DNA from 3 places in the Leclercia sp. LSNIH3 genome. Region 1 is predicted to be linked to each of the others. Evidence: predicted binding sites of a transcription regulator. Region 1 holds the regulator's gene; each other region holds the start of a gene.
The links. Region 1 encodes CRP, which controls carbon source genes, mostly activating them, when cyclic AMP is high. Its sites were predicted from a motif close to ATGTGANNNNNNTCACAT; they were not measured.
Positions count from the first base shown of each region.

Region 1 (7,397 bases):
GCATTCTGGCGCAGCAGCCCGCTCTGCCACTGTGGCCACAGCCAGACCATTCCACCGAAAGCAATCAGGCAGCCAATCAGGGTATCGGCCAGCCGGGCGATAATAAATTGCTCGCCGTTCAGGGTCAGCAGTTGCAGGGTATATACCGCTGTGACCGTAAAGCCCACCGTCGCCCAGCCGTAGCTCTTGCGAATGATCAGGTAGCTCACCAGGGTCACTATCAGCATTCCGGCAAGGGTATAACCTTCCGGGACGTGTAAGTGCAGGGTCACGCCCGCGATGATCAGCCCCACCATGGTGCCGGCCGCCCGGTGAAGAATACGTACCCGCGTCGCGCTGTAGCCGTTTTGCGTCACCAGCAGCACGGTCATTAGGATCCAGTAAGGTTTCGGCAGGTGCAGCGCCATGCCCATCAGGCTGGCGATACTCAGCATCACGCTGATGCGCGCCGCATTACGCAGGGCGGCAGACTTCAGCGACAGATAGCTTTTGAGGGCGGGGAACAATGGCAGGCGTTTCTGTTTGTCGGCCATCAGATCGCGCGGATAGAGCGGGCGTTGCGTGCGCAGAACGCGGGCAATACGGCTGAAGTGCCAGGCGCAGAACTGGCCCACCGGGTTATCCGGGTGCTGACGGGCGATTTTCTCCAGCGCGCCAAGCTGCTTGTCCATGGTAAACCGGGTGGGATAACGATGATAGAGAATATCGTCAGCCAACACCCGCAGGCGTGCCGCAACGGTCTGCGCGTTCCAGCGTATCACCGCTTCGGCGTGGCTGCGCTCCACCAGCTTCTGCACCTCCTTCGGGTGATGCAGGCTGACCGAGATATGCTCCTGCAGATCCAGCCCCACCTGGAAGGTGCGCAGCAGGCGTTTGTATTCGTGATTTCTGTTGGCCGCCAGCATATGCAGCTGCTGATAACAGAGGCTGATCAGATCGACCACCTTCTGCTGGCGAGCCAGCAGCGGCGGCAACGATTTTTCAGGGTCGGTATGCTGCGTCAGCAGGGTGTATTTTGCTTCGCAATAATCGGCCAGCTGCTGATAGAGCACGCTCAAGGATTCCCGCAGCGGTTGTTCGCGCCACATCCAGAACCAGAACCAGTTAAACAGCCCGTACCAGAGGGTGCCCAGCGTATAGAGCAGTAGCGGCTCCCAGACCGGCATGTTCCCCGCCAGGCTCAGGGTAAAGATGGCCGCAATCAGCGAGGCGGGCAGCAGTCGGGCATGCAGGGCACTGATCTCTGCCGTGACCCCTAACGTCATCGCCAGCACGGTCAGAATGAGGGGCAGCGGAATATCGCGCGCCAGCAACAGCTGTACGGCCAGGCTACAGCCGGCAAACAGGCAGCCGCCAATAGTCAGGCGTTTAAAAAAGCGTTTATGCGGTGTGTCCAGGCCAGCAATGTTGCAGCAGGCAGGAACGAGGGAGAAGAGCAGGCCGTGTTGCAGATCGCCGAGGATCAAACCTACAGCCACAGGAAGACACAACACCAGCGTTTGCCGCAGTGCGTAGTTAACTTCCGGGTGATAAATGAGCCTGCGCCACATGGGTGATAGAGACAAAAACGGCGTGTCATCATGCGATGTCACGCCGTTTTAGCGGAATTAACGTGTTCCGTAAACCACGATGGTTTTACCGTGGGCAGAAATCAGGTTTTGATCTTCCAGCATTTTCAGAATACGGCCTACTGTCTCACGAGAACATCCGACGATCTGACCAATCTCCTGACGGGTAATTTTAATTTGCATACCGTCCGGGTGGGTCATGGCGTCTGGCTGTTTCGCCAGGTTCAGCAGGGTCTGAGCAATGCGGCCTGTTACGTCGAGGAAGGCGAGGTTACCCACTTTCTCGGACGTGACCTGCAGACGGCGAGCCATCTGCGAAGAGAGGCGCATCAGGATATCCGGGTTAACCTGAATGAGCTGGCGGAACTTTTTATAGGAGATCTCAGCCACTTCACACGCGGTTTTTGCACGGACCCAGGCGCTACGCTCCTGTCCTTCTTCAAACAGGCCCAGTTCGCCGATGAAATCTCCCTGATTCAGGTAAGAGAGGATCATCTCTTTGCCTTCTTCATCTTTGATCAGCACTGCCACCGAGCCTTTGACGATGTAATACAACGTTTCCGCTTTTTCACCCTGGTGAATCAGCGTGCTCTTCGATGGGTACTTATGAATATGGCAATGAGACAAGAACCATTCGAGAGTCGGGTCTGTTTGCGGTTTGCCAAGCACCATGCGCTGTTATCCTCTGTTATAAGCTGGCTCCAGAGTCTGGCTATGTACCTGTACTCTGGGGTTGCAATCGAATTCTTCCCCTTGCCTGGGGTCTGGCCTGCACAATAATTAGCAGCCTGTAATGTGTGATGTCCTCTGCATACATGTGCAACGTCAATGTATTACTGTAGCATCTCGACTGTTTTAGCATAGCTTTCGCCGCCTGTCTCCTGGTGTCTCGCTTCAGCTTGATGCAGGTCGACTTCCGTTGTCAGAATTGTTACTGACGCGTAATCTGTCAGGAAAAATGCAATCCTGGAGTTAATTAAAATGCAAGCACGTGTGAAATGGGTCGAAGGGTTAACGTTCCTTGGTGAGTCGGCTTCCGGGCACCAGATTTTAATGGATGGCAACTCCGGCGACAAAGCGCCAAGCCCGATGGAAGTTGTCCTGATGGCGGCAGGCGGATGCAGCGCGATCGACGTGGTGTCGATCCTGCAAAAAGGACGTCACGATGTGACCGACTGTGAAGTTAAGCTGACCTCAGAGCGTCGTGAAGAGGCGCCGCGCCTGTTCACCCATATCAATCTTCATTTCGTGGTCACCGGCAAACAACTGAAAGACGCTGCGATATCCCGCGCGGTGGATCTCTCTGCGGAGAAGTACTGTTCCGTAGCGCTGATGCTGGAGAAAGCGGTCAACATTACCCACTCGTATGAAGTGATCGAGGCGTAAGCCCCGGATAAAACGCCGGGCGGCACGTCGTTTGCCCGGCCAGTAGGTTTCTGTAGGCCCGTTAGCGTAGCGCCACCGGGCGACACAGCCTCAGTCGATCTTCTTCCCTTCCATCAACCGCTGCACCAGCGGCATCATGATTAACTCCATCGCCAGCCCCATCTTCCCGCCCGGGACCACCAGCGTATTGATGTGCGAGATAAACGAGCCCTGTAGCATCGCCAGTAGCCAGGGGTAATCGATATTGTCCAGATTGCGGAAATGGATCACCACGAAGCTCTCGTCCAGCGAAGGGATGCCTTTAGCGGCAAAGGGGTTCGAGGTGTCCACGGTCGGGACGCGCTGGAAGTTAATGTGGGTGCGGGAAAACTGTGGCGTCAGGAAGTTAATGTAATCCTCCATGGAGCGCACCACGGAGTCCATCACCGCCTCGCGGGAATGGCCGCGTTCGCTGGTATCCCGCGTCAGCTTCTGGATCCACTCCAGGTTGACAATAGGCACGACCCCCACCAGCAGATCAACATGGCGCGCCACGTCGTGATCCGGCGTGACTACCCCGCCATGCAGGCCTTCGTAAAAGAGGACGTCGGTCGGTTCCGGCAGCGGCTGCCAGGGGGTAAAGGTGCCTGGCACCTGGTTCCAGGGCACCGCTTCGTCATAGGTGTGCAGGTATTTGCGCGACTGGCCGGTGCCGCTCCGCCCGTATTCGGCGAAGGTTTGTTCCAGCAGGCCAAAGTCGTTCGCTTCAGGGCCAAAATAGCTGATGTGTTTGCCGAGATCGCGCGCCTTACGGATGGCCATGTCCATCTCAGGACGGGTGAAGCGGTGAAAGCTGTCGCCTTCCACTTCTGCGGCACGCAGATGCAGCTGGGAGAAGATCTTACGAAAGGCGAGGCTGGTGGTGGTGGTACCCGCACCACTCGACCCTGTAACGGCAATAACCGGATGTCTGGCAGACATAGCAACTCCCTGAATGGAAAGAGGTCGCGGTTAACCGCGAAATTGATTGCGAGGCATGATGTTGACGGTTTCGTGCAGCTCTGACCATACCACCAGCACCTCACCGCTTTGCAGCTGGCGCCTGATATCGGCCACCTTCTGCTCAAGCGAACGTTCCTGTTCACCATAATCGGTGCCTTCGCGTAACACAAAGCTTTCAATCAGATTATCCAGCGTTTCGGGAGCCAGATCTTGCCAGGGAATAATCATCTTATCGGTTCCAGGTATGTGGTCAGCCAGTCCGGGATACGCGTTTCCAGCCACATCTTCGGACGACGTAGCGTGCCGCCGACAAAGCCCACGTGCCCGCCATGTTCGGTCAGCTGATACTGCACGTTCGCGGGCAAAAACTCCTGCGCGGGTATCGAATGATGATCCATAAAAGGATCGTCTTTAGCATGAATAATCAGCACCGGTTTGGTGATCTTACTCAACAACGGCATGGCGCTGCACTGGCGATAGTAGTCAATAGCATCGGCAAACCCGTGAATTTTGGCGGTGATCAGATCGTCAAATTCGCGCAGGCGACGCACTTTCTTCAGCTGTCGCAGACTGACCGGCAGCGTATCCGGGTAAGCTTTTAGTTTGCGTGCGGCATTGGCTTTGAGCAAGTTCAGCAGATAGCGCTGATAAACGCGCGAGAAGCCCTTATCCATATGATAGCTGCAGTGCTCCAGCATAAAGGGGGCGGAGACGATGGCGGCGGCATCCAGCGGAACCGTGTCACCCTCTTTTGCCAGCAGGCAGGCGAGCATGTTTCCTCCCAGCGAATAGCCCACTGCCGCCGTCGGGGCCGGGCCGTGGGTCTCTGCCAGCCAGCGCAGGAACCAGGTGCCATCTTCCGTTTCGCCGGAGTGGTAGATGCGTTTCTGGCGATTGGGTTCACCGCTGCATCCTCTGAAGTGCATCACTACACCCAGCCAGCCACGCGCTTTCGCCGCCTGAATCAGGCCGTGAGCGTAGGGGCTGTGCAGACTGCCCTCCAGACCATGAAAGACCACCAGCCGGGGTTTGTGCTGTGCCTGCACCGGGTCTTCACTCCAGGCTAAATCAACAAAATCATCATCCGGCAGGTCAAGGCGCTGCCAGACGGGGGTAAAAAGCACTTTACGGCGGATGAGGCGCGGCAGCATGGTCTGCAGGTGTCGATTCGACACGCCCCGCATGGGGACAAAAGTCGCGCTCTCGTCGGGCGTAAAGTTAAATTCGGATGGAATTGTCTGCGTCATAACGATGTGATGTTAACTCTTTTCAATTGTTCACTATACCTTCCGAATCGGCTCCTGTTTATAAAAAGAGACGCAGGCCTGAGATTTCATCCCCCTCGCGGCGCACCTTTTTCTGCCCTTAGTCTGTTGTTTAACAGCAGGTAATGATCCTGATCACAATTTATCACCTTCATTATTACTCTCAGGCTAACGATTCTGTTCCAGGCTTAATTGATGGCTTTATCACCAGAGAGCACACTTAACTCAGCGTTAAGCAAATCTAAAGATGTGCTGAATCAGGAGGTTAACAATGTTATCAGGGCAAACGCCAGCCCGGAGCTGGAATACGCGTCGCACTGAAAAAGCGCGCCGCCTGGCTTCCGTCCCGGTGCAGGGCAAGGTACTGCCAACAGGCGACCTTGTCGCCATGCTGGAAAAACTGATCGCCCCAGGCGACAAAGTGGTGCTGGAAGGGAATAACCAAAAACAGGCAGATTTTCTTTCACGAATGCTAGCCGAAGTGAACCCGCAAATCGTTCACGACCTGCATATGATTATGCCGAGCGTCGGTCGTAGCGAGCACCTGGATATTTTTGAGAAGGGCATTGCCCGCAAACTCGACTTCTCTTTCTCCGGTACTCAAAGCCTGCGTATTTCGCAGCTGCTGGAAGACGGGCAGCTGGAGATTGGTGCCATCCACACCTACATCGAGCTTTACTCCCGCCTGTATGTTGATCTGTCGCCAAACGTGGCGCTGATTGCCGGTTTTAAAGCGGACCGTAAAGGGAACCTCTATACCGGTGCCAGTACCGAGGACACCCCGGCGCTGGTCGAAGCCGCCGCCTTCCACGATGGCATCGTCATCGCGCAGGTGAACGAGCTGGTGGACGACGAGTGCGATCTGCCGCGCGTGGATATCCCCGGCTCCTGGATTGATTTCGTGGTAGTGGCTGACAAGCCGTTCTTTATCGAACCGCTGTTTACCCGTGACCCGCGTCTGATTAAGCAAGAACATATCCTGATGGCGATGATGGCCATCAAAGGCATCTATGCAGAACACCAGGTCCAGTCGCTGAACCACGGTATCGGCTTCAACACCGCCGCCATTGAACTCCTGCTGCCTACCTACGGTGAACAGCTCGGCCTGAAAGGCAAAATCTGTAAACACTGGACCCTGAACCCGCATCCAACGCTGATCCCGGCTATCGAAAGCGGCTGGGTGGAGAGCGTGCACTGCTTCGGCGGTGAGCTGGGTATGGAAGAGTACATTCGTGCCCGCCCTGACATCTTCTTTACCGGTGCCGACGGCTCCATGCGCTCTAACCGCGCCTTCTGCCAGCTGGCAGGCCAGTACGCGGTAGATATGTTCATTGGTTCAACGCTCCAGGTTGACGGCTATGCCAACTCCTCAACCGTCACCCGCGGTCGTCTTTCCGGCTTCGGCGGCGCGCCAAACATGGGGCATGACCCGCACGGTCGTCGCCATGCCACCCCGGCCTGGCTGAACATGATCACTGAACCCGATCCTATGCAGCGCGGTAAAAAGCTGGTGGTGCAGATGGTTGAAACCTTCCAGGCAGGTGTGAAACCGACCTTTGTGGAAAAACTCGACGCCGTTGACGTGGCGAAAGCCTCCGGTATGCCGCTGGCACCCGTGATGATCTATGGCGATGACGTTACCCACGTGCTGACAGAGGAGGGGATTGCTTACCTCTACCGCGCAAAAGATCTTGAGGAGCGTCGTGCCATGGTCGCGGCCGTCGCGGGTATTACCGATATCGGTCTGGGTGTGGACGCTAAACGTGTCGCGGAGCTGCGCCAGAGCGGCAAAGTGGTTTACCCGGAAGATATGGGGATCCGCCGCACCGACGCCACTCGCTCTCTGCTGGCGGCGGGCAGCGTGTCCGACCTGGTGGAATGGTCGGGCGGTCTGTACAACCCACCTGCGAAATTCAGGAGCTGGTAATGAAACTTCTCCCCCGGATCCAGGTTGAAGGCGGTGCCGAATGGCTGGCGCGAACCGCCACGCAGTGTCTGATTGACGAAGCGCGACTAAGCCCGAAACCCGGTCTGGTGGACAGCCGGGGGAACGGCGCGCATCACGATTTATCCCTCGCTCTGATGGAGCGTTCGGCGCACAGCCTCACTCCCACCTTTCAGGCGCTGGCGCTGCAAAGCTGGCAGCGTCCGGCCGATATCGCGCTACGGCAGACCGTGGGTCGGCTGGGGCGCGAAG
Region 1 is NZ_CP026387.1:2,846,747-2,854,143, forward strand. Features, by position in the region: gene C3F35_RS13715 (YccS/YhfK family putative transporter) at 1-1,550, opposite strand, end outside; gene crp (cAMP-activated global transcriptional regulator CRP) at 1,608-2,240, opposite strand; gene C3F35_RS13725 (OsmC family protein) at 2,550-2,954, shown strand; gene C3F35_RS13730 (phosphoribulokinase) at 3,045-3,914, opposite strand; gene C3F35_RS13735 (YheU family protein) at 3,945-4,163, opposite strand; gene C3F35_RS13740 (hydrolase) at 4,160-5,182, opposite strand; gene mdcA (malonate decarboxylase subunit alpha) at 5,472-7,127, shown strand; gene C3F35_RS13750 (triphosphoribosyl-dephospho-CoA synthase) at 7,127-7,397, shown strand, end outside.

Region 2 (7,397 bases), 190 kb from region 1:
ATCGTAGCGCACGTACCCAGCCTGCAACCGTTTTTACTGCCACAGGCAGACGTTGTGGCCCCAGAACAATGAGGCCAATCACGAAGACCAGCAGCAGTTCACTAAAACCTATATCGAACACGAATTACACCTGCTCGTTATCGTGGCGTTTAGCATTTTCCTTTTTAGCATCGTCTTGTTTATCAGCGATAGATTTAGCAGTGAAATCCGCATCCTGGCTGGATTTATCCTGCTTCTCGTCATCATCTTTGATCGCTTTCTTGAAGCCTTTGATGGATGCACCGAGATCGGAACCGATAGAACCAAGTTTTTTGGTACCGAACAGCAGCACGACGATGACGGCAATGATCAACAATTGCCAAATACTGATACCACCCATACATCTTCCCCAGTTGTAGACGATTAATTAATCAGGCCGCATTATACGTTATGCGGCCCTGCTATAGCGACGCAATTCAGCGCGTTTTACGCCATCCGGCTAACCAGACAACCACGCCACCCGCCATCAACCAGGCGGGCATAAGTTCCCACTCAGGACGATTGATCAGCAGCAGCGTGCCACTTAACAACAGTGTCGCCCCAATGCCAAACAGATACCGGGACTGCCCCTGACGCACATGGTTGGTTTGCAACTCGCGGGCAATTTTATCCACGCTGTGCTGCAAGTTTTTGCTCTGACGCAAACTGTCATACACCAGTTCAGGAATTTCGGGCATTTTTTCAATCCAGAAGGGTGCTTTCTCTTTCAGGGAGCGCACCAGCGCGGGAAGACCAACCTGATCTTTGATCCACGACTCCAGGAAAGGTTTTGCCGTTTTCCATAAGTCTAACTGAGGATAGAGCTGCCGCCCCACCCCTTCAACGTAAAGTAATGTTTTCTGAAGTAAAACTAACTGCGGTTGCACTTCCATATTGAAGCGGCGTGCGGTATTGAACAGGTTCAACAGCACATGACCGAACGAGATCTCTGCCAGCGGCTTCTCAAAGATGGGTTCACAGACCGTACGAATGGCGAACTCAAACTCTTCAACATTGGTATCCAGCGGAACCCAGCCGGAATCAACGTGCAACTCGGCGACTTTGCGATAGTCCCGGTTAAAGAAGGCGATAAAGTTCTCGGCCAGGTAGCGTTTATCTTCTTTATTCAGCGAGCCGACAATACCGCAGTCGATGCCGATGTACTGCGGATCTTCGGGGTGCTCGTAGCTGACGAAGATATTGCCCGGGTGCATGTCAGCGTGAAAGAAGCTGTCGCGGAACACCTGGGTAAAGAAGACCTGCACGCCACGTTCGGCCAGCAGCTTCATGTTGGTGCCCTGCTTTTCCAGGGTCGCAACGTCCGAGACCGGGATCCCGTAGATGCGCTCCATCACCATCATGTCCTGGCTGCAATAGTCGGAATAGACTTCCGGCACATACAGCATCGGGCTGTTTTCAAAGTTGCGGCGCAGCTGAATGGCGTTCGCCGATTCACGCAGCAGGTTCAGCTCATCAATCAGCGTTTTTTCATATTCGCGTACCACTTCCAGCGGGCGCAGACGGCGGCCGTCAGGCAGCAGACGCGGCACCCAGCGGGCCAGGCGATAGATGAGTTTCATGTCGGCTTTGATGATTGGCAGAATATCCGGGCGGATCACCTTAATGACCACCTCTTTGCCATTCTCTTTCAGCTTTGCGGTATGAACCTGAGCAATAGAGGCCGAAGCCAGCGGCTTGATGTCAAAATCATCAAACCAGGTCTCAACCGGGAGATCGCCCATCGCCTTTTCGATCTGCTGTTTCGCCAGCTTGCCTTCGAACGGGGCGACTTTATCCTGCAGCAGCGCCAGCTGATCGGCAATCATTGGCGGGAACAGGTCACGGCGGGTGGAGAGCATCTGGCCGAACTTGATCCAGACCGGTCCCAGCTCCTGAAGAGCCAACCGCAGTCTTTCACCAAGCAGTTTGTCCTGATGGCGATTAGGCATCCAGAATAGCGTTCGTCGCCAGATACGCAGCGGCATTGTGATACGCATTCTGGGGATAAGTTCGTCCAGACCGTAGCTCAAAAAGGTGCGGATGATAAAGTAGAGGCGCCGAATTTCACCAGGCGTCATTTGCCCTCCAGTTTTTCAAGCCGTTTTGTCAGTGCATCGACCGAACGCTCAACGGCTGCGGTCTCTTCTGCGAACCATGCTGCTTCCAGCGGGCCTGGCGCCATGCGCCACTCCTCGGTAAGCACTTCTCCGGCGTAGCGCTGCTGGCGCTGAAAACCCTTTTTCAGCAACGAGGCACCGCCGCGCAGTACTTTACTGATCCCTTCAGCGGCAATATCGCCTGTCCAGGGAGCCAGCAATTCTGCCGGGTCAAACTCGGCCAGGTCAGCCAGGGAGACAAAGTTTTGCACCACCTGGAGATCGCCCTGAACCTCCAGCTCGCCGCTACGGATCAGGGCGGTAAGCTGCTGGCGATCGCGCAGTTTGGGTAACGTGCTCATGTGGGTAATGACGGAGCAATCGGCCTCGCCTTCCCACTCGCCGAGCACGTCGAGCTGACGCTCGCTGAATACCAGCACCAGCGGGGTCGAAAACTCTTTTAATACCACCCGCAGCACTTTGCCGTTCAGACGCTGACGCGCCGTTTTCAGCGCAGGAGACCGATAAAGAAACGTATTCAGTACGTTTTCCACACCGGCTGTGATCAAGGGTTTAAACGGCATTCGCCACCTCCACTCAGAACTTATAACCGCGATGTAGCGCGACAACGCCTGCCGTCATGTTGAAGTAGTCAACATTGTCAAAGCCTGCATCCTGCATCATGGCTTTTAAGGTGTCCTGATTTGGGTGCATACGGATGGATTCAGCCAGGTAACGATAGCTGTCTGCATCGTTGGCCACCATTTCGCCAATACGTGGCAGGATGTGGAACGAATAGGCGTCGTACGCTTTGCTCAGCGGCTCAATAATTGGTTTTGAGAATTCCAGCACCAGCAGGCGTCCACCCGGTTTCAGCACGCGGTACATGGAACGCAGCGCCTTCTCTTTATCGGTGACGTTACGCAGACCGAAAGAGATAGTGATGCAGTCAAAGGTGTTATCCGGGAAAGGCAGCGCTTCAGCGTTCGCCTGGACATATTCAACGTTGCCGACCACGCCAATATTGCGCAGTTTCTCACGGCCCATTTTCAACATGGAGTCGTTGATATCAGCCAGCACAACACGGCCCGTTTCGCCCACCAGACGCGAGAATTTCGCTGTCAGGTCGCCGGTGCCGCCAGCCAGATCCAGCACGGTTTGCCCACGACGCACGCCGCTACAATCAATAGTGAAGCGCTTCCACAAGCGATGAATGCCGAATGACATCAGGTCATTCATTACATCGTACTTCGCCGCCACGGAATGGAAAACGTGGGCCACCATGTCAGCTTTCTGCGCTTTAGCGACAGTCTGAAAGCCAAAGTGCGTTGTGTCTTGTGAATCTTCAACCATCTTAGAGCCTGCTTATCAGTCAAATGTTTGAGAAGTGTAACAGATTGGGCGCATTTGCCCTACGTTTCAACCACCCCAGGAATAACGTTCCAGGGGGCTGCCGACGCCTGTTTGCCTGCTAAGGTATTGTTTATATTTTAAACGGGACTATCACTGCGCAGCCGGTACTCTTCATCCTGAGACGTGGCCTGTTCGACCATTTCAGGATTAATCTCGCGTTTTACCTCTACGCCAAGGCTGCGGAACGATTCGGCCTGGGCCAGCAGGTTGCCGCGCCCGGAGGCCAGTTTTTTCATCGCCTGGCGATAGTTATCCTGAGCGCGATCCAGGCTCTGCCCGACCGATGACATATCATCGACGAACAGGCGCATTTTGTCATACAGGCGGCTGGCGCGATCGGCAATCTGTTGGGCATTGCGGCTCTGGTGCTCGTAGCGCCACAGGTTAGCAATGGTGCGCAGCGCCACCAGCAACGTGGTAGGGCTGACCAGCATAATGTTGTTTTTCAGCGCTTCAGAGATCAGCTCCGGCTGGCGGTCCAGCGCCACCAGGAAGGCCGGTTCAACCGGGATGAACATCAGCACGTAGTCAAGCGAACGCAGGCCAGGCAGTTGCTGATAATCTTTGCGCCCCAGCAGACGAATGTGGTTACGCACAGAGGCGATATGTTCCTGCAACGCCGACTCGCGGGTGTAGTCATCTTCGGCGTTGAAGTACCGCTCATAGGCTACCAGGGTCATTTTGGCATCGATGACCACGTCCTTTTCTTGCGGCAGACGAACAATGACGTCGGGCTGCATTCGCGCACGGGTCTCGGTTTCAATGCTGACCTGAGTTTGATATTCATGGCCCTCGCGCAGACCAGAGGCCTCCAGCACGCGGGTTAGAACCACTTCACCCCAGTTGCCCTGGGTTTTATTGTCGCCTTTCAGCGCCCGGGTGAGGTTGATCGCCTCCTGCGCCATCTGGGCATTCAGTTGCTGGAGATTACGGATTTCATGAGCCAGCGTGTGGCGCTCCCGCGCCTCCTGACCAAAGCTGTCCTGGACCTGGCGACGAAAGCCGTCCAGCTGTTCGCGCAGGGGCGTTAGCAGGCCGTTCAGGCTCTGACGATTTTGTTCATCGACGCGGCGGTTACTCTGCTCAAAGATACGGTTGGCGAGATTTTCGAACTGCTCACTCAGGCGCTGCTCGCTGTTGATCATCTGGCGGATTTTGTCTTCCGCATGCAGCTGGGTGGACTCCAGACGGGTAGTGACTTCGCGCAGGTCGGCTTCCAGCGAGGTATTGATATCCCGCAAATTACGCAGTTCGTTATTGAGTAACTCGCATTCATCGCGCCAGTGCCCGCTCTGCGCCGTTTGTTGTTTTAGCGCACTTAAGTCGGCCACCATCTCTTCGCGTTCGGCAAGCTGCTCGGCTTTTTGCTGCGCATGCTGGTAGCTGGCGAGCAACCAGCCTACGCCGACGCTGACCAGCGCAATAACGGCATAAAAAAGGACAGAAATATCCACGACGCCCCCTGCATCAAGGTATGACCCGCACAAAATAGAATTGTGCTGTATAAACGTCCAGTTTGAAAAGGGTTTTCTGCGAGGCGCTACGCAAAGAAAAAGGCCGAACAGGTCGGCCTTTGGCAGAGAAAAGGGGAAATTACAGCAGGCGACGGGCCGCTTCTACCACGATTTTCACCGCGTGGCTTTCGGTCTGCTTCATGGTCTCAGCGTTCGGGATCTCTTGCTGGGTACGGTTAACGATCACACCCGCAACCATACCGGCACGCAGGCCCTGGCTTGCACACATGGTCAGCAGCGTGGCTGATTCCATTTCATAGTTCATAACGCCCATAGACTGCCACTCTTCCATCGAACCTTTGAAGCGGTTAACGACGCGACCGGAGAAGGTGTCGTAGCGCTCCTGGCCCGGATAGAAGGTATCAGAGGAGGCGGTGACACCAATGTGAGTCGTCGCGCCAACGGATTTTGCGGCTTCCACCAGCGCGGTGGTGCACTCGAAATCGGCCACAGCCGGGAATTCCATTGGAGCAAAGTGCAGGCTCGCACCATCCAGACGAACGGACGCCGTGGTCACCAGGACATCGCCAACGTTGATATGCGGCTGGATCGCACCGGTCGTGCCGATACGCAGGAAAGTACGAATGCCCAGCTGTGCCAGCTCTTCAACAGCAATAGAGGTAGACGGGCCACCGATACCGGTAGAGCACACGATCACCGCTTTGCCGTCCAGCTCTGCCCGCCAGGTCGTAAATTCGCGATGGGCTGCCAGCTTAACCGGCTTATCCATCAGCGCGGCGATCTTTTCCACACGCTCAGGATCGCCAGGGACGATAGCGAGCGTAGCCCCTTGTAAATCGTTTTTAGTGAGGCCGAGATGAAAAACATCAGACTTAGACATAGAAAACTCCTCTGGGGGTCAGTTTGTCAGCAGAAGCAAAACGGTACTTTACCGAAGGATCCGGCTCAGTTTCGTGACGGACATCACCATGAATAAAATTGATTGCAGTTAATTACCATGAAATAGTGATTAACATCACATTAACGACTTATATCGTTATCTGTTGCACAAAAGATAGCCTGTTTCGGGCACTGTGGATTGTTAACCTGCGGACTATATTTACTTTTGCGCTAATTGGTACGGAGAATGCCATGACTGGAAAATCTGGATTTGCCCCTGCTGCAGACTTGCAAGCCTCAACCGTTGTCACTACGCCCGACGAAGCCATTACCGCCGGGGAGACCTCCATTCCGACCCAGGGCGATAATATGCCCGCTTATCATGCCCGGCCTAAAAATGCGCAAGGGGCATTGCCGATCGTCATTGTGGTTCAGGAAATTTTCGGCGTGCATGAGCACATTCGCGATATCTGCCGTCGCCTGGCGCTGGAAGGCTATCTGGCCATCGCGCCTGAACTCTATTTCCGTCAGGGTGACCCGAACGATTACAGCGACATTCCCACCCTGTACAGCAATCTGGTCACTAAAGTACCGGATGCACAGGTGCTGGCGGATCTTGACCACGTTGCCAACTGGGCGGCGCGCAATGGTGGCGATGCCCACCGTCTGCTGGCGACCGGCTTCTGCTGGGGCGGACGTATCAGTTGGCTGTATGCCGCGCACAACCCCCAGCTAAAAGCTGCCGTGGCCTGGTATGGCAAGCTGGTGGGCGAGAAGACGTTGAATTCACCGAAGCATCCGGTCGATATCGCCACCGATTTGAACGCACCGGTGCTTGGACTCTATGGGGCAGAAGATACCGGTATCCCGCTTGATACCGTGGAGACCATGCGCCAGGCCCTGCGCGCGGCAAACGCCACGGCGGAGATTGTGGTCTACCCGGAAGCCGGGCATGCGTTTAATGCTGACTATCGTCCGAGCTATCATGCCGAATCAGCCAAAGATGGCTGGGCACGGATGCTGGCGTGGTTTGCGCAGTATGGCAATAAGAAGTAACCACAGGACCGGTAAAGACAATCCATTGCCGGGTAGCATCTTGCTTTACCCGGCCCTACAGCTGAACAGCTCTGTGGTTTTGTAGGCCCGGTAAGCGTAGCGCCGCCGGGCAAACTGCCGATGTTATGACGCCTGACGCAAATTCTGCGCAGCTTTCACCATATTTGCCAGCGCGGCCCGGGTTTCCGGCCAGCCGCGGGTTTTGAGGCCGCAATCCGGGTTAACCCACAGGCGCTCTGCCGGAATACGCTGCGCCGCTTTCTGCAACAGGGCTTCAATCCACTCCACACTCGGGACGTTCGGGGAGTGAATGTCGTATACCCCCGGCCCGATTTCGTTCGGGTAGTCGAACTCTTCAAATGACTCCAGCAACTCCATATCGGAACGCGAGGTCTCAATGGTAATCACGTCGGCATCCAGTGCAGCGATGGAGTCCATGATGTCGTTGAACTCGCAGTAA
Region 2 is NZ_CP026387.1:2,660,116-2,667,512, reverse strand. Features, by position in the region: gene tatB (Sec-independent protein translocase protein TatB) at 1-121, opposite strand, end outside; gene tatA (Sec-independent protein translocase subunit TatA) at 125-379, opposite strand; gene ubiB (ubiquinone biosynthesis regulatory protein kinase UbiB) at 456-2,096, opposite strand; gene ubiJ (ubiquinone biosynthesis protein UbiJ) at 2,093-2,698, opposite strand; gene ubiE (bifunctional demethylmenaquinone methyltransferase/2-methoxy-6-polyprenyl-1,4-benzoquinol methylase UbiE) at 2,712-3,467, opposite strand; gene rmuC (DNA recombination protein RmuC) at 3,605-4,981, opposite strand; gene udp (uridine phosphorylase) at 5,121-5,882, opposite strand; gene C3F35_RS12840 (dienelactone hydrolase family protein) at 6,134-6,937, shown strand; gene metE (5-methyltetrahydropteroyltriglutamate--homocysteine S-methyltransferase) at 7,061-7,397, opposite strand, start outside.
Region 2: the regulator CRP is predicted to act here: its motif matches at 6,006-6,023, upstream of udp (uridine phosphorylase).

Region 3 (7,397 bases), 1.9 Mb from region 1:
TACGGTAATGATGATGACAGCGTGGATCTGCTGCTGGCGCGGGCTTATCAGACCTACATCGAAGAGCTGAAGCAGTACCATAACCCGCGTTACGGCCGCGGCCCGATTGGCGGGAATTACTACGCCGGGACGTCGTCTATCTCTGCCAACGTGCCGTTTGGGGCGGCCACCATGGCGACCCCGGATGGACGTAAAGCGCACACCCCTCTCGCGGAAGGGGCCAGTCCGGCTTCCGGCACTGACCATCTGGGGCCAACCGCGGTTATTGGCTCTGTCGGGAAACTGCCGACCGAAGCGATCCTCGGTGGCGTGCTGCTGAACCAGAAACTTAACCCGGCGACGCTGGATAATGACAGCGACCGCCAGAAGCTGATGGTGCTGCTGCGTACCTTCTTCGAGGTGCATAAAGGCTGGCACATCCAGTACAACATCGTCTCCCGCGAAACGCTGCTGGAAGCGAAAAAACACCCGGACCAGTATCGTGATCTGGTGGTACGCGTGGCGGGGTATTCTGCGTTCTTCACCGCCCTGTCACCGGATGCGCAGGACGATATTATTGCGCGTACCGAGCATACGTTGTAACGGTGTATCCCCTCTCCCCGGCTCTCTCCCACGGGGAGAGGGAAAACACTAAAAACGGCAACCCGGGTTGCAATGACAGTCAGTTAAGCAACTCGGTATTTCTGAATGACTGAAGTGGAAGAGTTCCGTTCACTACAGCACCTCTGCTTTATGCCCCCTCCGCTGCGGTGAACGTGCCAGGGGGGCTCGCCGCCTCCCCCCTGGCTACCCCGGCTCCCGGCAATTTTGTCCTCAGCTTATTCCCTCCGGCTTTCGGGCCGGGTACCAGCCTGCATCCCTGCAGGCTATGCCCTCCCGGCGCGTCCCTGCGCCTCGCCCCGGCCTGCGGTCAACGCTTCGGCGATTTTCAGCCGGATTCACGCTCCCTCACGCTTCTCAGTCGCCTGAATGTGGCACGGGTGTTGAGTCCCCGCTGAAACCGGCGAACCGGAGACCGGATGACAAGGGCTGGGCGCCAGGGATGGCGGCCAGAGGCGAATCGAGACAGGATGTCGAGTTGAGCCGACCGCAGGCAGCCGGTCGGGAGGTGAGCGCAGTGCGAAGCACCGGTTTCATTGCGGGGCCGCGGGGATTGACAAGGGGGGCCCGGCGGCCCCCCTTGTCACGTTCACGGGTTGTGTAATGCCATGTTCTGCTGAACATAAGGTGAACGGAACAGTCCGCCGGGCTTAACTGACTGGCATTACAACTTAGGTTGCCGTTTCGCTTTTACTTTCGAATGAAATTAAATTTGTGGTTTTAGTCACATTGTTATTAGAATGTTGCTGGTCGCAGTAACATCCAGGAGCGCAATGTATGACCGTTAAAGTTATCGTCACAGATATGGACGGAACTTTTCTTAATGACGCCAAGCAGTACGATCGTGACCGCTTTCAGGCGCAGTTCCAGCAACTTCAGGCCCGTAATATTGAGTTCGTTGTCGCCAGCGGCAACCAGTATTACCAGCTTATCTCCTTCTTCCCGGAGCTGAAATCGCAGATCTCCTTCGTGGCGGAAAATGGCGCGCTGGTGTTCGATCACGGCGAGCAGATTTTCCACGGCGAGCTGACGAAGCACGAATCGCAGATTGTGATCGGCGAGCTGCTGAAAGATAAATCCCTGAACTTCGTCGCCTGCGGTCTGGAAAGCGCGTACGTCAGCGACCAGGCACCCGAGGCCTTCGTCGCGCTGATGTCGAAACACTATCACCGCTTAAAGCACGTCAGCGACTACCGCGATATCGACGATGTGCTGTTTAAATTCTCCCTGAACCTGCCCGACAGCGATATCCCGAACCTGATTGACGCCCTGCATGTTTCGCTCGACGGCATCATGAAACCGGTGACCAGCGGGTTTGGTTTTGTCGATCTGATTATCCCCGGCCTGCATAAAGCCAACGGCCTCAGCCGTCTGCTGAAACGCTGGAATATCTCCCCGCAGGCATGTGTGGCGATAGGCGACAGCGGTAACGACGCCGAAATGCTGAAATTCGCCCACTACTCCTTTGCCATGGGAAATGCTGGCGAGAGCATTAAAGCCATCACCCGCTACCAGACCGACGACAACAACCATCAGGGCGCGCTGAACGTGATTCAGGCCGTCCTCGATAACACCCCGCCTTTCAGCCACTGATCCTCTCGCCGGAGCCTGCTCCGGCGAATCTCCCTTTCTCTCCAGGTTGTGCACTTCATCAAGTTATTTAACTTGCTTTAACTTATTTTTAACCTAAAGTATCACTTGTAATTACTTTTACTTTCGAATGAAAGATAGCGAGGCTGTTATGACCTTAACCTTTACCAGTGAAACTTTGCCTTCAGACCACAAGGCCGCGATTCGCCAGATGAAACGCGAGCTGCGAGCGCAGATCGGTGACGTGCAGGCGGTGTTCGATCGTTTGAGCGATAAAATTGCCAGCCGCGTGGCAGAAATTAACGCGCTGAAAAGCAAAGGCGATCCCGTCTGGCCGGTGATCCCGTTTGCCGACGTGCAGAGCGGTAACATCAGCCAGGAGCAGCGCGAGGCGGTTAAGCGTCGCGGCTGTGCGGTGATCAAAGGTCATTTCCCCCGTGAGCAGGCGCTGGCGTGGGACAACGCGATGCTCGACTATCTCGATCTCAACCGTTTTGATGATGTCTACAAAGGCCCGGGAGATAACTTCTTTGGCAGCCTCACCGCCTCCCGCCCGGAGATCTACCCGATCTACTGGTCACACGCGCAGATGGAAGCCCGTCAGAGCGAAGAGATGGCCCAGGTGCAGTCGTTCCTGAACCGTTTATGGACATTTGAGAGCAACGGCAAACAGTGGTTTAACCCGGACGTGAGCGTGATCTACCCGGACCGCATCCGTCGCCGTCCACCGGGCACCACCTCGAAAGGCCTCGGCGCACACACCGACTCCGGCGCGCTGGAGCGCTGGCTGCTCCCGGCTTATCAGCAGGTCTTCGCCCGGGTATTCGATGGCAATGTCGATCAATACGATCCCTGGAATGCCGCACACCGTACCGAAGTGGAAGAATATACCGTGGATAACACCACCAAGTGCTCGGTGTTCCGTACCTTCCAGGGCTGGACGGCGCTCTCCGACATGATCCCGGATCAGGGGCTGCTGCACGTGGTGCCGATCCCGGAAGCGATGGCGTATATCCTGCTGCGTCCGCTGCTGGATGACGTCCCGGAAGATGAGCTGTGCGGCGTGGCACCGGGTCGCGTCCTGCCGATCTCTGAGAAGTGGCACCCGCTGTTGATTGAAGCGCTGACCAGCATTCCGGCGCTGGAAGCCGGGGATTCCGTGTGGTGGCACTGCGATGTGATCCACTCGGTGGCACCGGTAGAGAACCAGCAGGGCTGGGGCAACGTGATGTACATTCCGGCGGCCCCAATGTGCGAGAAAAACCTCGCCTATGCGAAAAAGGTGAAAGCAGCGCTGGAAACCGGCGCCTCTCCGGGCGACTTCCCGCGGGAGGATTATGAGTCTGACTGGCAGTCACGCTTCACGACGGATGATTTAAATATCCACGGCAAGCGCGCGCTGGGTATGGTGTAAGTCTGGCTTTATCTCACTGATCCAGAAAGCGAAATACAAACCTGTCATACAACATTTAAATTGTGGTATGACAGGTTTTATAAATGTTAAATTGGCATGCCAATTTCCCGAGCGCCAAAAAAGACGCACTGAGATTGATCAGCGAAACAAGACGTTATCAGGAAAAGTGCGGAGGGAGAAGCGAAAGGAAAGAGGAACGGCCCTCCCCCAACGGGAAAGGGCCAGACTGAGGACAATTAGTTGTCGATGCCTTTACTGCGCAGGTAATCTTCGTAGTTACCGCTGAAGTCCACGACGCGCTCCGGCGTAATTTCAATCACGCGGGTCGCCAGCGAGCTCACGAATTCACGGTCATGGGAGACGAAGATCAGGGTACCCTGATACATCTCCAGCGCCATGTTCAGCGATTCGATAGATTCCATATCCAGGTGGTTGGTCGGTTCGTCCATCACCAGGATGTTCGGTTTTTGCATCATCAGCTTGCCGAACAGCATACGACCCTTCTCACCACCGGAGAGCACTTTGGCTGGCTTTTTGATGTCGTCCTGGCTGAACAGCAGACGGCCAAGGAAGCTGCGCACCACCTGCTCGTCATCGCCTTCCGACTTCCACTGGCTCATCCAGTCGAAAACGGTCAGATCGTTGTCGAAATCTTCGGCGTGATCCTGCGCGTAATAACCAATCTGCGCGTTCTCGGACCATTTCACGGTGCCGTGATCCGGAGTCAATTCACCCACCAGCGTTTTCAGCATGGTGGATTTACCCACGCCGTTGGCACCGAGGATAGCGATCTTCTCGCCCACTTCCAGCAGCAGGTTGAAGTTCTTGAACAGCGGGCCGTTGTCGAAACCTTTGGTCAGCTCTTCGACGGCTAAGGCGTTACGGAACAGTTTCTTGTCCTGCTCGAAGCGGATAAACGGGTTCTGACGGCTGGACGCTTTCACTTCATCCAGCTTGATTTTGTCGATCTGACGGGCGCGGGAGGTTGCCTGACGCGATTTAGAGGCGTTAGCGCTGAAGCGGCTGACGAAGGATTGCAGGTCAGCAATCTGCGCCTTTTTCTTGGCGTTATCGGCCAGCAGACGTTCACGCGCCTGGGTTGCCGCGGTCATGTATTCGTCGTAGTTACCGGCATACACGCGCAGTTCGCCGTAGTCCAGATCCGCCATGTGGGTGCAGACCATGTTCAGGAAGTGACGGTCGTGCGAGATGATGATCATGGTGCTGTTACGCTCGTTCAGCGTCTGCTCCAGCCAGCGAATGGTGTCGATGTCCAGGTTGTTCGTTGGTTCATCGAGCAGCAGGATGTCCGGGTTAGAGAACAGCGCCTGCGCCAGCAGAACACGCAGCTTCCAGCCTGGCGCGACTTCGCTCATCAGACCGTAATGTTGTTCCACCGGAATGCCCACGCCGAGCAGCAGCTCACCGGCACGGGACTCCGCAGAGTAACCGTCCATTTCGCCATACTGCACTTCAAGATCGGCCACTTTATAGCCGTCTTCTTCGCTCATTTCGGCAAGGCCGTAGATGCGATCGCGTTCCTGCTTCACTTCCCACAGCTCACCGTGGCCCATGATCACCGTATCAAGGACGGTGAACGTTTCAAAGGCGAACTGATCCTGACGCAGCTTACCGATGCGCTCGTTCGGATCGAGAGAAACGTTGCCCAGCGTCGGCTCTAAATCGCCGCCGAGGATCTTCATGAAGGTGGATTTTCCGCTACCGTTGGCACCAATCAGGCCGTAACGGTTGCCGCCGCCAAATTTGACGGAAATGTTTTCGAACAGCGGCTTACTGCCAAACTGCATAGTGACGTTGCTGGTAACTAACACGGGAGATTCCTGCGAGAAGTGTGATAAACCCAGCATTATGCCACAATTCCGAAATGAGATCCCGTGTATCAACGTAGCGCTAAACTCTAACAGGATGGAAAAAAGTGTGATTTAGTACACATCCGAATTCCATGCGGTCAGGAATGCACATATAATGCGCTCCCTAAACCGTTCTGACTTTTAAACAACCTGCCAATGTGGCACAGATACCTCGCACACCATGAATATGAAATTAACATCGCTTTTTGCGGCGGCGTTTGCCGTAGTAGGGTTTTGCAAGACCGCTTCTGCTGTCACTTATCCACTGCCAACCGACGGTAGCCGTCTGGTAGGTCAGAACCAGGTTGTGACCATTGAAGAAGGTAACACTCAGCCGCTGGAATATTTTGCTGCGGAATATCAGCTGGGCCTCTCCAACATGATGGAAGCCAACCCGGGCGTCGATCCGTATCTGCCGAAGGGCGGCACCGTGCTGAACATTCCTCAGCAGCTGATCCTGCCGGACACCGTGCATGAAGGCATCATCATTAACAGCGCCGAAATGCGTCTGTACTACTACCCGAAAGGCACCAACACCGTCATCGTGCTGCCAATCGGTATCGGCCAGTTGGGTAAAGATACCCCGATGAACTGGACCACCAAAGTCGAGCGTAAGAAAGCTGGCCCAACCTGGACGCCAACCGCGAAAATGCACGCGGAATACATTGCCGCGGGCGAGCCGCTGCCAGCCGTTGTTCCTGCTGGCCCGGATAACCCGATGGGTCTGTACGCTCTCTATATCGGCCGTCTGTATGCGATCCACGGCACCAACGCCAACTTCGGTATCGGCCTGCGCGTGAGCCACGGCTGTGTACGTCTGCGTAACGACGACATTAAATTCCTGTTCGAGAACGTGCCGGTTGGTACTCGCGTGCAGTTCATCAACGAGCCGGTAAAAGCGACTACCGAGCCAGATGGCAGCCGTTACCTCGAAGTGCATAACCCGCTCTCTACCAGCGAAGATCAGATCGACAACAACGTCACCGTTCCGGTCACCCTGACCAGCAACGTGCAGGCCATCACCGGCCAGCAGGACGTGGATGCGAACATCGTTGAGCAAGCGATCAACAACCGTTCCGGTATGCCGGTTCGTCTGAACTGATCGTAACAGGAACAATTCTGTTGTTACTGTGGAATTGTTCCGTTCACTAAAGCATCTCTGCTTTTATGCCCATCCCGCTGCGGTGAACATGTTAAGGGGGCTACTGCCGCTCCCTTAACCATCCCGGCTCCCGGCAAAGAAAATCGCCGTTTCGAGAAATATTCGTCTCACCCCTTTGGTGCTAGCGCAGGCGCTGTTCAACATTGCTCCTGGCAATGTTGTCTTCGGCTTATTCCCTCCGGCTATCGGGTCCGGCGTGATTCTACATCCATCCAGGTCCGCATCCATGTGCCTCAACCCGGCATGCGGTCAACGCCTCAGCGATTTTCAGCCGGACTCATCCCTCCTTCCAGCTTCTCAGCCACGTGAATGTGGCACGGGTGTTGAGTCCCCGCTGAAATCGGCGAACCGGAGACCGGTTGACAAGGGCTGGCCGCCAGGGATGGCGGCCAGAGGCGAATCGAGACAGGATGTCGAGTTGAGCCGACCGCAGGCAGTCGGTCGGGAGGTGAGCGTAGTGCGAAGCACCGATTTCGTTGCGGGGCCGCGGGGATTGATAAGGGGGCCGCGGTGGCCCCCTTATCACGTTCACAGGTTCCGTTCATTTCATATTCTGCTGGAAATAAGGTGAACGGAACGCACCACCGTATCGACCAGAAAACGATAAAAAGCTACTGCTGCGCCAGCTGATTACGCCGGTACTCCCCCTGTCGTACCAGCATCCAGCCTGGGTATTCCCTCGGCAGCGCGCTGACGGCATCCAGCTGTTTCAGCTCCTCATCGCTCAGGCGAATCGCGGTTGCGGCAATATTGTCATCCA
Region 3 is NZ_CP026387.1:934,702-942,098, forward strand. Features, by position in the region: gene C3F35_RS04555 (formate C-acetyltransferase/glycerol dehydratase family glycyl radical enzyme) at 1-582, shown strand, start outside; gene C3F35_RS04565 (Cof-type HAD-IIB family hydrolase) at 1,378-2,193, shown strand; gene C3F35_RS04570 (DUF1479 domain-containing protein) at 2,342-3,604, shown strand; gene C3F35_RS04575 (ABC-F family ATPase) at 3,841-5,436, opposite strand; gene ldtB (L,D-transpeptidase) at 5,657-6,577, shown strand; gene C3F35_RS04585 (aldo/keto reductase) at 7,249-7,397, opposite strand, start outside.
Region 3: the regulator CRP is predicted to act here: its motif matches at 5,541-5,558, upstream of C3F35_RS04575 (ABC-F family ATPase).